DNA from 2 places in the Cupriavidus sp. FW306-01-F10A genome. Region 1 is predicted to be linked to the other one. Evidence: riboswitches for the same ligand, from Rfam matches in the RefSeq annotation. Region 1 holds a riboswitch; the other holds the start of a gene.
What was found. A riboswitch is a leader RNA that binds a small molecule or an ion and turns the genes downstream of it on or off. The one in region 1 is predicted to bind glycine.

Region 1 (7,006 bases):
CGCCCCGTCGCTGGCCCGGCTGGAGGCGCAGACCGGGACGCGCGCGGTGCCGCTCGACGCCAATCCCGAGGCCGCCGCCCGGCGCATCGCCGCCACCCGCCCGGGCGCGGTGATCGTGGCGGGCGATACCCTTGCCTACGCCGGGCTGGGCCGCGCGCTGGCGGTGCAGGGCTGGTACGGTTTCCTGGTCGGGCTGTCGTCGGTCAGCGCCACCGCCGCGCGCGAGATCCTGGGCGCTGGCTACAACGGCGGCATGGTGCTGACCCAGGTCGCGCCCGGGCCGCAACAGGCAACGCTGCGGGTGGTGAAGGAACACGTGGCGCGCATGAAGCAATACCTGGATGAGCCGCCGTCGCCGGCCACGCTGGCTGGCTATATCGGCGCGGCATGGCTGGCGCGCGCGCTGGCCGGCCTGCGCGGCAGCGGCGCGGCCGAGATGCGGCGGGCACTGCAGGGGCGCGTGGACGTGGGCGATTTCCCGCTCGACTTCACGCACGGGCAGCGCGGCTCGCAGTACGTCACGCTGGCGGCGTCAGCCGCGCGGTAGGGACAGGCGCGCGCGCAGGCCGCCTTCGGGGCGGTTGCTCAGGGTCAGCTCGCCGCCATGGCGCGCGGCAATGTCGACCGCGATCGACAACCCCATGCCGACCCCGCCGGTGGCGCGGCTGCGCGAGGATTCGACGCGGTCGAACGGCGCGAGCAGCACAGCCGCCATACTAGGCATGCCTGCACCCCGCGTCTTGTCAGCCTGGTAGGCCTTTGTATCGGGACTGTAGCGCCCGTTCAGCCCGGGGCTGTCTTGCCGCCGTTTCCCAGCAGTGCCTTGAGCGCGCCGAGCCGGTCCTTGGGGCTCATCGCCGGGGTTTCATCCACCGGCGCAGGCGCCTCCTCCAGCTTCATCTCGCCGATAAAGCGCGAAGGCTGGCACGAGTAGGTCTCTCGCGCGCGCTTGCGCTTCTTGCACCAGCTGACATGCAGGCTGCGCTGGGCGCGGGTGATGCCGACATACATCAATCGCCGCTCTTCCTCGATCTTCTCGTCGCTCATGTCCTCGTCTTCGCGGCAGTGCGGCAGGATGCCCTCCTCCACGCCGACCAGGAACACGTGCGGATACTCCAGCCCCTTGGACGCATGCAGCGTGGACAGCCGCACCGCGTCGGGATCTTCCTCGCGGCCTTCCAGCATGCTCATCAGCGCCACGGTCTGGGTCAGCTCCAGCAGGTTCTTGCCTTCGCTGCCGAGGCCGTCGGCATTGTCGAAGCCGGTGGCTTCCTCGCCCTCGGCGCCTTCGGGCTTGGTGCCCTTGCGCTTGAGCCAGTCGAGGAATTCCAGCGTATTGGTCCAGCGCGACTGCGCCTGCCGTTCGTCGAAGCTGTCGTACAGGTAGGCCTCGTAGTGGATCCCTTCCATCAGGTCGTCCAGCACCACGGTGGCGGGATCCTTGGCCGCGCGGTCGGCCAGCCGTACCATCGATTCGCAGAACACGCGCAGCGGCTCCAGCTGGCGCGGCTGCAGCTTGCCTTCGATGCCGCCCATCATCGCGGCCTCGAACAGCGACACCTTGGCCTGTCCGGCAAAGGTGCCCAGCGCTTCCAGCGTGGTGTTGCCCACGCCGCGGCGCGGCGTGGTGATGGCGCGGATAAAGGCGGGATCGTCGTCGGGGTTGGCAATCAGGCGCAGATAGGCGCAGATGTCCTTGATCTCGGCCTTGTCGAAGAAGCTCTGGCCGCCCGACAGCACATAGGGAATCCGTTCGCGCCGCAGGATCTGCTCAAACAGCCGCGCCTGGTGGTTGCCGCGATACAGGATGGCGTAGTCGCGGAACTGCGCGCGGCGCTCGAACTTGTGCGCGGACAGGCGGAACACCACCGACTCGGCCTCGTGCTCCTCGTCGTTCATCGGGTGGATGGCGATGGGGTCGCCCATGCCGTGCTCGCTCCACAGCTTCTTGTCGAACAGCTTGGGGTTGTTGGCGATGACCGCGTTGGCGGCTTCCAGGATGCGCACCGTGGAGCGGTAGTTCTGCTCCAGCTTGATCACCTTCAGGTCCGGGAAGTCGGTCTGCAACCCGCGCAGGTTGTCCAGCGTGGCGCCGCGCCAGCCATAGATGGCCTGGTCGTCGTCGCCGACCGCGGTGAAGGCCGGCGCGCGCAGGTGCGAGCCGCCTGCCAGCAGCTTCAGCAACTGGTACTGGCAGGCGTTGGTGTCCTGGTATTCGTCGACCAGGAAGTAGCGCAGGCGGTTCTGCCACTTGAGTTGCACCGTTTCATTGCGCGCGAACAGCTCGGCGGGCAGGCGGATCAGGTCGTCGAAATCCACCGCCTGGTAGGCGTGCAGCGTGGCCACGTAGTTGCGGTAGACCAGCGCGGCCTGGTGCTCGTCGGCATTGGCGGCCTGCGCGATCGCTGCCTCCGGATCGACCATGCCGTTCTTCCATAGCGAGATCGTGCCCTGCACGCCGCGGATCAGCTTCTTGTCGGTGGTGCCCAGCTGCTCCTGGATCAGGCCGAAGCAGTCGTCCGAATCCATGATCGAAAACTGCGGCTTCAGGCCCACGTGCTCGGCCTCCATGCGCAGGATCTGCACCCCGAGCGAGTGGAAGGTACAGACCGTCAGCTGTTTGAGCGGGATGCGCTTGCCCTCGCGCGTGGTCTTGCCCTCCATCAGCTTGCCGATGCGCTCCTGCATCTCCTTGGCGGCCTTGTTGGTAAAGGTGACGGCGGCGATATGGCGCGGCTCGAAGCCCTTGTCCTCGATCAGATGCGCGATCTTCTGCGTGATCACCCGGGTCTTGCCGGAGCCCGCCCCGGCCAGCACCAGGCAAGGGCCGTCCAGGTAGCGGACGGCTTCGGATTGGGCGGAGTTCAGGCCATGGGTCATGCGTGGGATGCGGTTGGAGGCAGGGAAATCGGCAGGAACAGCGGCAGGCCAGGCGGGACACGCCAGCACCCAAAAAACGGGCATGGCAGCAAAGCTGCCGATGTTAACACGCTGGTCGCGGCAGGTCAGTCAGCGCAAACCGCGTTGACACGGCCGGTTGTGTCACCGGCGTAACACTTCGTAAAGGCCGGAGCCAATCGCGCAACCAAACGCTCTAACTAGTATGTCCCCTGGCCTGCGCGGCGGGGTTGACATGCTTGAATCATCACATCGGAGCCAATAATGAAAACCCTGCAGACTTTGACCAAGGTGACCCTGATCGGCGTGACCGTCGCGGCCTTTGCCGGTTGCGCGGATATGACCCCGAAGCAGCGTAATACCGCCATTGGCGCGGGCGCGGGCGCCGTGGGCGGCGCCATCCTCACCGACGGTAGCGCGCTGGGTACGCTGGGTGGCGCGGCCGTGGGCGGCGTGATCGGTAACGTTGTCACCGACGACAAGAAGAAGTAAGCCAGACCACCGCAGCGACAGGTACGGCAGGCTCCCCTGGCCGGTTTGACAAAGGCCGGGGCCTCCCGTACATTGCGCGCATCCGACCGGGAGAGCGCGCATCGCCTGCGCCGCCGAAGGGGTATCACCCGAAAACTCTCAGGCACCACGGACCGATCGGATCGGCATGCAATATGCACACAATGCATGCCGAACTCTGGAGAGCGGCACCCGCCATTCGTGGCGAGCGTGCCCACCGAAGGGGCGCACGAGGAAGGGGTCCGGCAGGATCCGCCTTGTAATCTCTCAGGTATCGAGGACAGAGGGGTCATCCGCCGCAGCGGATTGCCACGCCACATTCAGGCGCGGCGAGCGTTGCGGCGGATGGCCCTTTTTTTGTTTTCGCCAACCGAGACTGCCCCAGAGGATTCCATGACGCTCCAGGCCACGCCCCTCAACGCCATCCACCGCGCCCTCGGCGCCCGCATGGTTGATTTCGGCGGCTGGGACATGCCGGTCAACTACGGCTCCCAGATCGAAGAACACAATGCCGTGCGCACCGACGCCGGCATGTTCGACGTGTCGCACATGTGCGTGGTCGACCTCGCCGGCGCCAATACCCGCAGCTTCCTGCGCGGCCTGCTGGCCAACAATGTCGACAAGCTGCAGACCCCGGGCAAGGCGCTCTACTCCTGCATGCTGGATGAGAAAGGCGGCGTGATCGACGACCTGATCGTCTACTTCTTTGCCGAGGACCGCTTCCGCCTGGTCGTCAACGCCAGCACCGCGCTGGGCGACATCGAATGGATCCGCGCGCGCAATGCCGCCACCGGCAGCGATGTGACCATCACGCCGCGCCGCGACGATGTTGCGCCTGCAGGCGTGCAGCCTCTGGCCATCGTCGCCGTGCAGGGGCCCAACGCCCGCGCCAGGGTGTGGAGCACCTTCCCCTCGACCCAGCCTTCGGACACGCTCAAGCCCTTCAACGCCGCCGTGGTCCAGGACCCGGCCATCGGCGAGATCATGGTGGCGCGCACCGGCTACACCGGCGAAGACGGCTTCGAACTGGTGGTGCCGGCCGAGAACGTCGCCGCCGTCTGGGAAAAGCTGAACGCCGCCGGCGTGCGCCCCGCAGGCCTGGGCGCGCGCGACACGCTGCGCCTGGAAGCCGGCATGAACCTGTACGGCCAGGATATGGATATCAACACCTCGCCGCTGGATGCGGGCCTGGCCTGGACGGTGGACCTGCAGAGCGAGCGTGACTTCACCGGCAAGGCGGCACTGGCCGCGGCCGGTTCGCGCCAGCAATTCCTCGGCCTGATCCTGCGTGACAAGGGCGGCGTCCTGCGCGCCCACCAGAAAGTGATCACGCCGGCCGGTGACGGTGAAATCACCAGCGGCACCTTCAGCCCGTCGCTGTCCCAGTCCATCGCCTTTGCCCGCCTGCCCAAGGATGTCGCCGTGGGCGATACCGTGCAGGTGGAGATCCGCGACCGCAAACTCAACGCGACTGTGGTTAAACTGCCGTTTGTGCGTAATGGCAAGGCACTCGTGAGCTGAGGCTCACCCAACGGTCGCCCTCGCCTGCCGGCAGCTTCGCCGGGCAGGCATCACCCAACAAGAAACAAATCTGTATCCGGAGAACCTTCATGAATTTCCCCGCTGACCTCAAGTACACCGAGTCGCATGAGTGGGTACGCGTCGAAGCCGACGGCACGCTCACCATCGGCATCACCGACCACGCGCAGGACGCGCTGGGCGACATCGTCTTCCTGGAACTGCCCGAAGTGGGCAAGTCGGTCGGTGCCGGCGATGCGCTGGCAGTGGTGGAATCGGTAAAGGCCGCTTCCGACATCTACGCCCCCGTGGCCGGCGAAGTGATCGCCGTCAACGAGGCCGCCACGGCTGCCCCGGAGAGCGTCAACGCCGACGCCTTCGACGCGTGGCTGTTCAAGCTCAAGCCGGCCAACGGCGACGACGTCAACGGCCTGATGTCGGCCGACGCCTACAAGGCCAGCGTCGGCGCCTGACGCCGGCCGCGCCGGTCCATGGTTGGACCGGCCACTGCAGACTGACGCGCGCCGTCCCGGCTGACCACCGGCCGGCGCGCACCTCACGAGGTTCTTGCCAATGAACGCCCCGCTTCCCATGAACGCCGCCCAAGTGAACCGGCCCACGCTGGCCGAACTGGAGGCGCGCGACGCCTTCGCCGCCCGCCATATCGGCCCCGATACCCCCGAACAGCAGCACATGCTGAAGGTGCTGGGCTATGACAGCCGCGCCGCGCTGATCGACGCCGTCATCCCCGCCGCCATCCGCCGCCGCGACGGCATGCCGATGGGCGAGTTCACCGAGCCGCTGAGCGAGGAAGCCGCGCTGTCAAGGCTGCGCGGGCTGGCTGGCAAGAACAGGGTGCTGAAGAGCTTTATCGGCCAGGGCTACTACAACACCGTCACGCCCGGCGTCATCCTGCGCAATATCTTCGAGAACCCGGCCTGGTACACCGCCTACACGCCCTACCAGCCGGAGATCTCGCAGGGCCGCCTGGAGGCGATGCTGAACTTCCAGCAGATGGTCACCGACCTGACCGGGCTGGATATCGCCAATGCGTCGATGCTGGATGAAGGCACTGCCGCGGCCGAAGCCATGACGCTGCTGCAGCGCGTGAACAAGCACGATTCGAACACCTTCTACGTGGCCGACGACGTGCTGCCGCAGACGCTGGAAGTGGTACGCACGCGCGCGCTGCCGATGGGCATCGAGGTCAAGGTCGGCCCCGCCGCCGATGCCGCCGCGGCCAACGCCTTCGGCGTGCTGCTGCAGTACCCGGGCGTGAACGGCGACGTCAACGACTACCGCGCCATCGCCGACGCCGTGCACGCCGCCGGCGGCCTGGTGGTGGCTGCCGCCGACCTGCTGGCGCTGACGCTGATCGCCGCGCCGGGCGAATGGGGCGCCGATGTGGCCGTGGGCAACTCGCAGCGCTTCGGCGTGCCGCTGGGCTTCGGCGGCCCGCACGCCGGCTATATGGCGGTGAAGGACGCGTTCAAGCGCTCGATGCCGGGCCGGCTGGTGGGCGTGACCATCGATGCGCAGGGCAACAAGGCCTACCGCCTGGCCCTGCAGACGCGCGAGCAGCATATCCGCCGCGAGAAGGCCACCTCGAATATCTGTACCGCGCAGGTGCTGCTGGCCGTGATGGCGTCGATGTATGCGGTCTACCATGGCCCGCAGGGCCTGAAGCGCATCGCGCAGCGCGTGCATCGCCTGACCGCGACGCTGGCCGCCGGCCTGGAAAAGCTCGGCTTCGCGCGCACCAACGCCAGCTTCTTCGATACGCTGACGCTGGAAACCGGCTTCAACACCGATGCCATCCATGCCGCGGCCACCGCGCGCGGCATCAACCTGCGCCATATCAGCGCCACGCGCGTCGGCATCTCGCTGGACGAGACTGCCACCCGTGCCGACGTGGTCGCGCTGTGGGAAGTCTTCACGCAAGGCAAGCCGCTGCCCGCGGAAGTGGACTTCGACAAGCTCGAAGCTGTCGTGCAGGACGCGTTCCCGGCGGAACTGGCACGCACCAGCGAATACCTGACCCACCCGGTGTTCAACACGCACCACGCCGAACACGAGATGC
Region 2 (7,006 bases), on a different contig from region 1:
TGCATGACCCCGATAAATCCCCTTCGCCGCCATCTGCTCAAGACCACCGCCGCACTGGGCGCGTGCGCGCTGGCGCCAACGCTGGCGCGTGCCCAGGCCTGGCCGGCCAAGCCGATCCGGCTGGTGGTGCCGTTCGCGCCGGGCGGCAGCTCGGAGATCGTGGCCCGCTCCACCGCGGCGGAGCTGACCAAGCTGCTAGGCGTGTCAGTCTTCGTCGAGAACAAGCCCGGCGCGGCCGGCAATATCGCCATGGGCGAAGTCGCGCGCGCCGATGACAACCACACGCTGATCCTCGGCCATATCGGCACGCTGGCGGTCAATCCGTTTATCTTCCCGAAGCTGCCCTATGACCCCGTCAAGGACTTCCGCGCGATCTCGCTGCTGTCCAAGGTGCCGAGCCTGTACGTGGTCCACCCGGACGTCCCCGCGAAGAACCTGAAGGAGTTCGTGGCGTTGGCCAAGAGCAAGCCCGGCAAGCTGAACTACGGTTCGGCCGGCAACGGCAGCGCCGGCCATCTGGCCTTTGAATACCTGAAGGCCGCGACCGGCACCTTCATCACCCATGTGCCGTATCGCGGCAGCGGTCCGCAGATCACTGACCTGCTGTCGGGGCGGTTGGACGCAGCCGCGGTCGGCGCGCCGGCGATCATCCAGTTCATCAAGGCCGGCAAGGTGCGCTGCATCGCCACCGGCACGACCCAGCGCATTCCCCAGCTGCCCGACGTGCCAACGGTTGCCGAACAAGGCTATCCCGGCTTCGAAATGACGCAGTGGTATGGCCTGCTGGCACCGGCATCTCTGCCCCAGGCGGCCGCCGACAAGCTGGCGGACGCCACCGTGAAAGCAGTGAAGAGCAAGTCGTCGGTCGAGCGCCTGAGCGCGGATGCGGCGATTGTGGTGGGCGACACGCCGGCCGAGTTCTCGCGCTTTATCGCGCAGGAGCAGCAGCGCTGGAAGCCCATCATTGCGCGCGCGGGAATCAAGCCGGATTGAACGGACAGCCGCTCCCGGCGCAGCCTCAGCCGGCGATGCCAGCCCAGCGCAGGTGCTTGTCCCAATCCGCGTCGCTGATCACGCCGGACACGCCGTGCCGCTGGCCATCGGCGCGATAGAAGTAGGTGCGCGGCATCTCGCCCATCCAGTCCGGATCGACCGCATAGCGCAGCCGCTCCTGCGGCTCGTGCCCGAACACCCACGCGTTGCGCGTGAGCCTGACGCGCTGGAGCAATTGCTGCACCTGTGGCAGCGCGTCGGGGTTGTCCGTCGCCAGCGTGACGACGCGCAGGTCCGGATGCCGCGCGCGCAGCTTGCCGATGGCGTCGAAGTTGCGCTTGCAATAGACGCAGTCGAGCGACCACACCACCAGTACAAAGGGCTTGCCCTTCTGGCTGGCCGCCAGCTGGGCGGCGCTGGCCGATGCGAACACGGCGACGCGGTCGGCCGGTTGACTACCGGCATTGGCGGCCGTCATCGCCAGGGTCAGGACGGCAGCGGCGAGCAGCTTGCGGCGGGATGGCATCATGCACCCTCCTTGCCCAGCGGGAACACCTGGAAGCCCTCGGCCTCGGTACGCCACAGCACGTAGGCGCGGCCCGCATGCTGCAGCAGGTGCGGCTGGTCCGAGTCGCGCTCCGTGCCGGCCAGCTTGCGCGTCTGCCAGGTCTTGCCGCCATCGTGCGACAGCATCGCGGACAGCCGCGTCTGCTGGCCGTCGAACGATTTCCAGGCCACCGCGATCTCGTTGTCGTTCAGCGCGACGATGTCGGCATGCTGCGCGCGCGGGTCGTCCAGCGGGCGCTGTGCCTGCAGCTTGCCGTCCTTCCAGCGCCCCACCGAGACCGTGGGCTTGCCTTCGCGCACGTTGAACCAGACCATGTGCACCGTGCCATCGGGCGCCACCGAAGCGCCGGGGCCGTGGTGCGGGCAGGCGTCGATGCGCCAGTCGTCAAAGGTGGCGCGCTGCATCGGCGTGGCCTTGCCGTCGGTGCCCAGCAGCGCCAGCGCGTGGTCGCGCGCGTTGGGCGGGAACACATGGCGCCACAGCGCCAGCATCTTGCCGTCGGGCGTGGGCGACAGCGCGATGCGGCAGCATTCGCACGACTGGTCGGCGATCTTGTAGTCGCCCTGGAAGGTCTTGCCCTGGTCGGCGGAAACCGCGTAGTAGACCGCGGCGCCGGCGTACGGCTGCTTGCGCGCCTCGGCGGCAACCACGTCGCGCTTGTCGATCCAGCTGACGAAGACGCGCCCGGCGTTGTCCACCGCGATGGCGTCGAAGCGGTGGGCGATCTGGTCGCGGTTGGCATGCACCGTCAGCGGTTCGGCAAAGGACTTGCCGCCATCGGCGGAATGCGCAAAGCGGATAAAGCCGGTCCACGGCTTGGGCAGCGGCTGGGTCCAGGTGACGAAGATCTCGCCGTCGCGCCCCGCGGCGACCTTGGGCCGGCTTTCATGATCGGCGGCGACCTGCTCCGGCACGTTGTTGACATGCTGCGCCGGCCCGAAGCTGCGGCCGTAGTCGGTCGATGCACGTACCGCGACGTAAGGGCCGTCCTTGTAGGCGACCCACAGCTTGCCGTTTCGGTCGAACGCGGCGCCGGTGCCAAGCTCGCTCATCTTCGCGGCCTTGGCCTGCGCGCCGTGGCCGCTGTGATCGCCGTGCGTTTGCGCGGTCGCGGCCAGCGCGGCACCGGCCATCATCAGCCCGGCAACGATCAAGCGGAAACCGGGGCGAACGCCTTGCATGGATATGGTCAGCCTGTTCACGTGCTCAGAAGGAAAGTTTCGCCTCGGCGTAGAACGTCCGGCCCGGATACGGGTGGTAGACGTAGTAGCGCTGGTCGGTGAGGTTGTCGATGCCAAGCCCGAGGCGCACGTTCTTCGCAGGCCGGTACGTCAGCTTGACATCAAAGGTCAGGAAGCTGCTGGTGCCGCCGAAGGTGTCGGGATTGACGTCGGAATTGTCGAGCGTATTGTACTGCCGCCCCGAATAGGTCATGGCCAGCGTGCCGGCCCAGGCCGGCGTGATGCGATAGGTGCCCATCAGGTTGGCCCGCCACTTGGGAATGCGGTAGAAGTACTTGCCCACCGAGGCCGGGTTGTTGGCGTTCTCGAGCGTCTTCGAATGGTTGTAGGCCCCGCTGGCCGACAGGTCGAAGCCGCTGACGAACACATCGCGCGCGTCATAGGCCAGTTCGATGCCGCGGGTGCGCACGCGGTCGACGTTCTGGAAACTGGTGACGGTCGGGAATACCGTGGTATTGGTCTGGCTGACCAGGGCATCGTGGATATCGTCCTCATACACCGAGACCCGGAAGTACGACGAATCCAGCGTGCGCTCGAAGGTCAGGTCCTTCGAGAATGACCGCTCGGGCCGCAGGTTGGGATCGTTGTTGATCAGCGCGGTGCCGGTGATGCGGCCCTGGAACAGCTCGCTGACAGTCGGGTAGCGATAGGCCTGGCCCAGCGACAGCCGGCCCAGCCAGTCCTGCCCGAAGGCCTTCTCCAGCGCCAGCTTGGGCGACCAGTTGGATTCGCTGCGCACCGGGTAGCCGATATCCACGCCGGGCTGGCTGCGGCTGCCGTCATAGGCGCGCCAGTGTTCATAGCGCACGCCGGGGATCAGCTTCCAGTCCTCGGCAAAGTACCAGGCGTCCTGCGCATAGAGCGCCTGGGTCTCGGTCTTGCCGGCAAAGGCGTTGTTGAAGGCGGTGATGGTGACCGCCTGCCAGTCCGAGGTGTTGTAGGTGGTGTTGCTCAGCCGGTAATTGTCATAGTGGTAGCCGAACGTGACCCAGTGCCCGCCCTGCAGCTGCTGCGGGCGGTAGTCGGCCTTCAGGTCGAGCGTGCGCCAGCCGGTGCCGTCGCCATAGGTCACCGTGCCCGGCCCGCTGCCGGCGGTGTTGGCGCTGCGGCTGATGTCCTTGCTGACATCGAACAGCGACGCCACGCCCGAGAAATTCCAGCCGGTCTCATTGCGCGTGCGCAGCGACAGGCCATAGAGCCAGCGCGCGTCCTCGCCATTGCTGGGGGCAAAGGCGTTGGCGGGAATCACATAGCGATAGCCGCCGATATTCACGGGACCGCTCGACACAACATTGCCATCGGCATCGCGCAGGTAGCTGCCGGTGGCGCTGGATCGGTCCTGCTGCCAATAGGCCGCGGTGAACTGCGCCTGCAGGGTATTGGTGATGTCGTAGCCAAGCTTGAGCTTGAGCTGGTCCTGCACCGTGTGCGTGACGCCCTCGCTGTTCACGCCCATCACCACGCGGTCGCGGCCGGTCTGGTCCTGGTCGAAGTAGGCGCCGGTGACCGGCTTGTCGGCAGAAGTGGCACGGGCCGTGGAGCGTGCCGCGGTATAGAAGCTCAACGGCTGGCTCTTGCTGTCCTGCCGGTCCACGCTGACCAGCCACGAGAACGGGCCGACGCGGTCGCCCACATAGGCGTTGGCGTGGACCCCGTTGAAGTTGTCGTGCGTGCCGTACAGGCTGAAGCGCTGCGTGAACAGCTGCACGCTGGCATCGCCCTCGAGCTTCTCCGGCGTGCGCGTGGTGATCAGCACCGTCGCACCCAGCGAGTTGCCGGGATATAGCGCCGAATACGGGCCGTACAGCACATCCATGCGCTCGATCTCGGCGCTGTTGACCAGCGACCAGCGCGGCGGGAAGCTGAAGTCCGACCCCAGCAGGTTGGACAGCAGCAGGCCGTCCGCATACACCAGCCCGCGCGCCGACTGGCGCGAACTGGTGCTGCGCACCGAGATGATCGAGTTCATATCGCCGATGAAGCGCTTGCGTACGGCGAGGTTGGGCGCGTACTTGAGGGCGTCTTCCGTGTTCACCACATTGAAGTCGGCCATGCGGCGGCTGCTGATGCCGTAGGCCGGCGAGGGCGTGTTGGGCGGTATCGCCGGCGTCTCGGCGCGCTCCGACTTGGCCGAGACCACCACCTCCTGCAGCGGCTCGGGCGCGTCCACCACCTGGGCGGCGGCGACGGCGGGGCCCATCAGCACCGCCGAAACGGCCAGTGCAATGCGATTTTTCTTCACTGGAAAACCTTGTTGTCGTCTTTTTCGACTCACTCCACCTGAGCGCAGCATACGGCGCCTCTCCCCGAGAGCGAGCGCTGACATTTTATGGGGCACGGGGACGCAGGCCGATGCGACATAGCGACGCGGGCGGCAGGCCGCCTAAGCGTTAACCCGCATATCCAACGTCGAGCCTTGTCACTACATTGCCCCGATTGGCATCAAGCCAATGTGATGCAGGGAGAGACTGTCGCGGCGCCCGCCGCGGACAGCGCCGAAGGAGCAACCGCCCCGGAAACTCTCAGGCAAAAGGACCGGCATCACCAGTCAGTACACTCTGAAGAATGCCGGACGCTATCGTCCGCCGGCATACCGAAGGAGCAAGCGCGCCCCGCCCTCGCGGCCGGGTGTCGTGAATCTCTCAGGTCCAGAACAGAGGGGGCGTCCGCCACGCATATTGCGTCCGGGCTCCCACCATCGACGTTCCTGGAACCTGCAGATCATGAAATCAATCGCTGTCATCGGCGGTGGCATCACGGGTGTCACCACGGCCTACGCGCTGGCCCGGCGCGGATTCTCCGTCACACTGTTCGAACGCCACCGCTATGCCGCCATGGAGACCTCGTTCGCCAATGGCGGCCAGTTGTCGGCCTCCAACGCCGAGGTCTGGACCCACTGGTCGACCATCGTCAAGGGCATGAAATGGATGCTGCGCAACGACGCCCCGCTGCTGGTCAATCCCCGGCCCAACTGGCACAAGCTGTCCTGGTTCGCCGAGTTCATCGCCGCCATCCCCCACTACCGCCGCAACACCATCGAGACCGCGCGCCTGGCCATCGCCGCGCGTGAACACCTGTTCGCCTGGGCGGCGCAGGAAGGCATCGATTTCGACCTGAAGAAGGAAGGCATCCTCCATATCTACCGCGACAAGGCCGGCTTCGAGCATGCCGGCCGGGTCTCGGCGCTGCTGGCGCAGGGCGGGCTGGAGCGGCGCGCCGTGACGCCCGAGGAGATGCGCGCGATCGAGCCGACGCTGGCCGGCTCGTACTACGGCGGCTACTTCACCGAGAGCGATTCCACCGGCGACATCCACAAGTTCACCAGCGGCCTGGCCGCAGCCATCGATCGGCTGGGCGTGCGCTGCCTGTACGGCCAGGACGTGCGGGCGGTGAAGGCCGACGGCAGGCGCGCCACCGTGACCGTGCAGGACGGCGCCGACACGGCCACCTCCAGCTTCGATGGCGCCGTGATCTGCGCCGGCACCGCCAGCCGCGCGCTGGCCGCGGGGCTGGGCGACCGGGTCAACATCTATCCGGTCAAGGGCTATTCGATCACGGTCAACCTGACCGACGAGGCCAGCCGCGCCGCCGCACCGGTGGTCAGCCTGCTCGACGACGAAACCAAGCTGGTCACCAGCCGCCTCGGCGACGACCGCTTCCGTGTGGCCGGCACCGCCGAGTTCAACGGCTACAACCGCGATATCCGCGCCGACCGCATCCGCCCGCTGGTGGAATGGGTGCAGCAGTGCTTCCCCGGCGTCAGCACGCGCAGCGTGGTGCCTTGGGCCGGGCTGCGGCCGATGATGCCGGATATGCTGCCGCGCGTGGGGCGCGGGCGGGCGGCATGCATCTTCTACAACACCGGGCACGGGCACCTGGGGTGGACTTTGTCGGCGGTGACGGCTGATATGGTGGCGGGAGTTGTCGACCAGCATTTCGGCGCGAACGTGGCAGTCGCGCCGGGTGCGCCGCTGGCATTGGCCAAGGCCTGAGTTCGCGGGTGTTTTCTCCCACTCTCCCACTTGTGGGATAGGGGCCACTGTGCTCGAACAGCGCCGCGCCATGATGGAAGCATGGGGCGGCGCATGTATACGCTTGAAGAATAGTGGACGTGATGCCCTATCTTCGCCCGGATGAGTATCCAAGCCATCCACCAATTAATGAGGCTGCGACCATAGACACGAACCAGCCAACAAAGAACAGA

Region 2: another riboswitch for glycine. It lies ahead of AC3WLF_RS25350 (D-amino acid dehydrogenase); the one in region 1 lies ahead of gcvT (glycine cleavage system aminomethyltransferase GcvT).

The regions. Positions count from the first base shown of each region.
Region 1 is NZ_JBYSYA010000015.1:49,056-56,061, reverse strand. Features, by position in the region: gene AC3WLF_RS20895 (ABC transporter substrate-binding protein) at 1-547, shown strand, start outside; partial or broken gene AC3WLF_RS20890 (ATP-binding protein) at 533-703, opposite strand; gene AC3WLF_RS20885 (UvrD-helicase domain-containing protein) at 784-2,880, opposite strand; gene AC3WLF_RS20880 (YMGG-like glycine zipper-containing protein) at 3,163-3,390, shown strand; glycine riboswitch at 3,468-3,555, shown strand; glycine riboswitch at 3,577-3,702, shown strand; gene gcvT (glycine cleavage system aminomethyltransferase GcvT) at 3,802-4,929, shown strand; gene gcvH (glycine cleavage system protein GcvH) at 5,019-5,399, shown strand; gene gcvP (aminomethyl-transferring glycine dehydrogenase) at 5,500-7,006, shown strand, end outside.
Region 2 is NZ_JBYSYA010000023.1:4,015-11,020, reverse strand. Features, by position in the region: gene AC3WLF_RS25370 (Bug family tripartite tricarboxylate transporter substrate binding protein) at 4-993, shown strand; gene AC3WLF_RS25365 (TlpA family protein disulfide reductase) at 1,019-1,522, opposite strand; gene AC3WLF_RS25360 (sialidase family protein) at 1,519-2,742, opposite strand; gene AC3WLF_RS25355 (TonB-dependent receptor) at 2,768-5,095, opposite strand; glycine riboswitch at 5,252-5,350, shown strand; glycine riboswitch at 5,351-5,469, shown strand; gene AC3WLF_RS25350 (D-amino acid dehydrogenase) at 5,481-6,794, shown strand.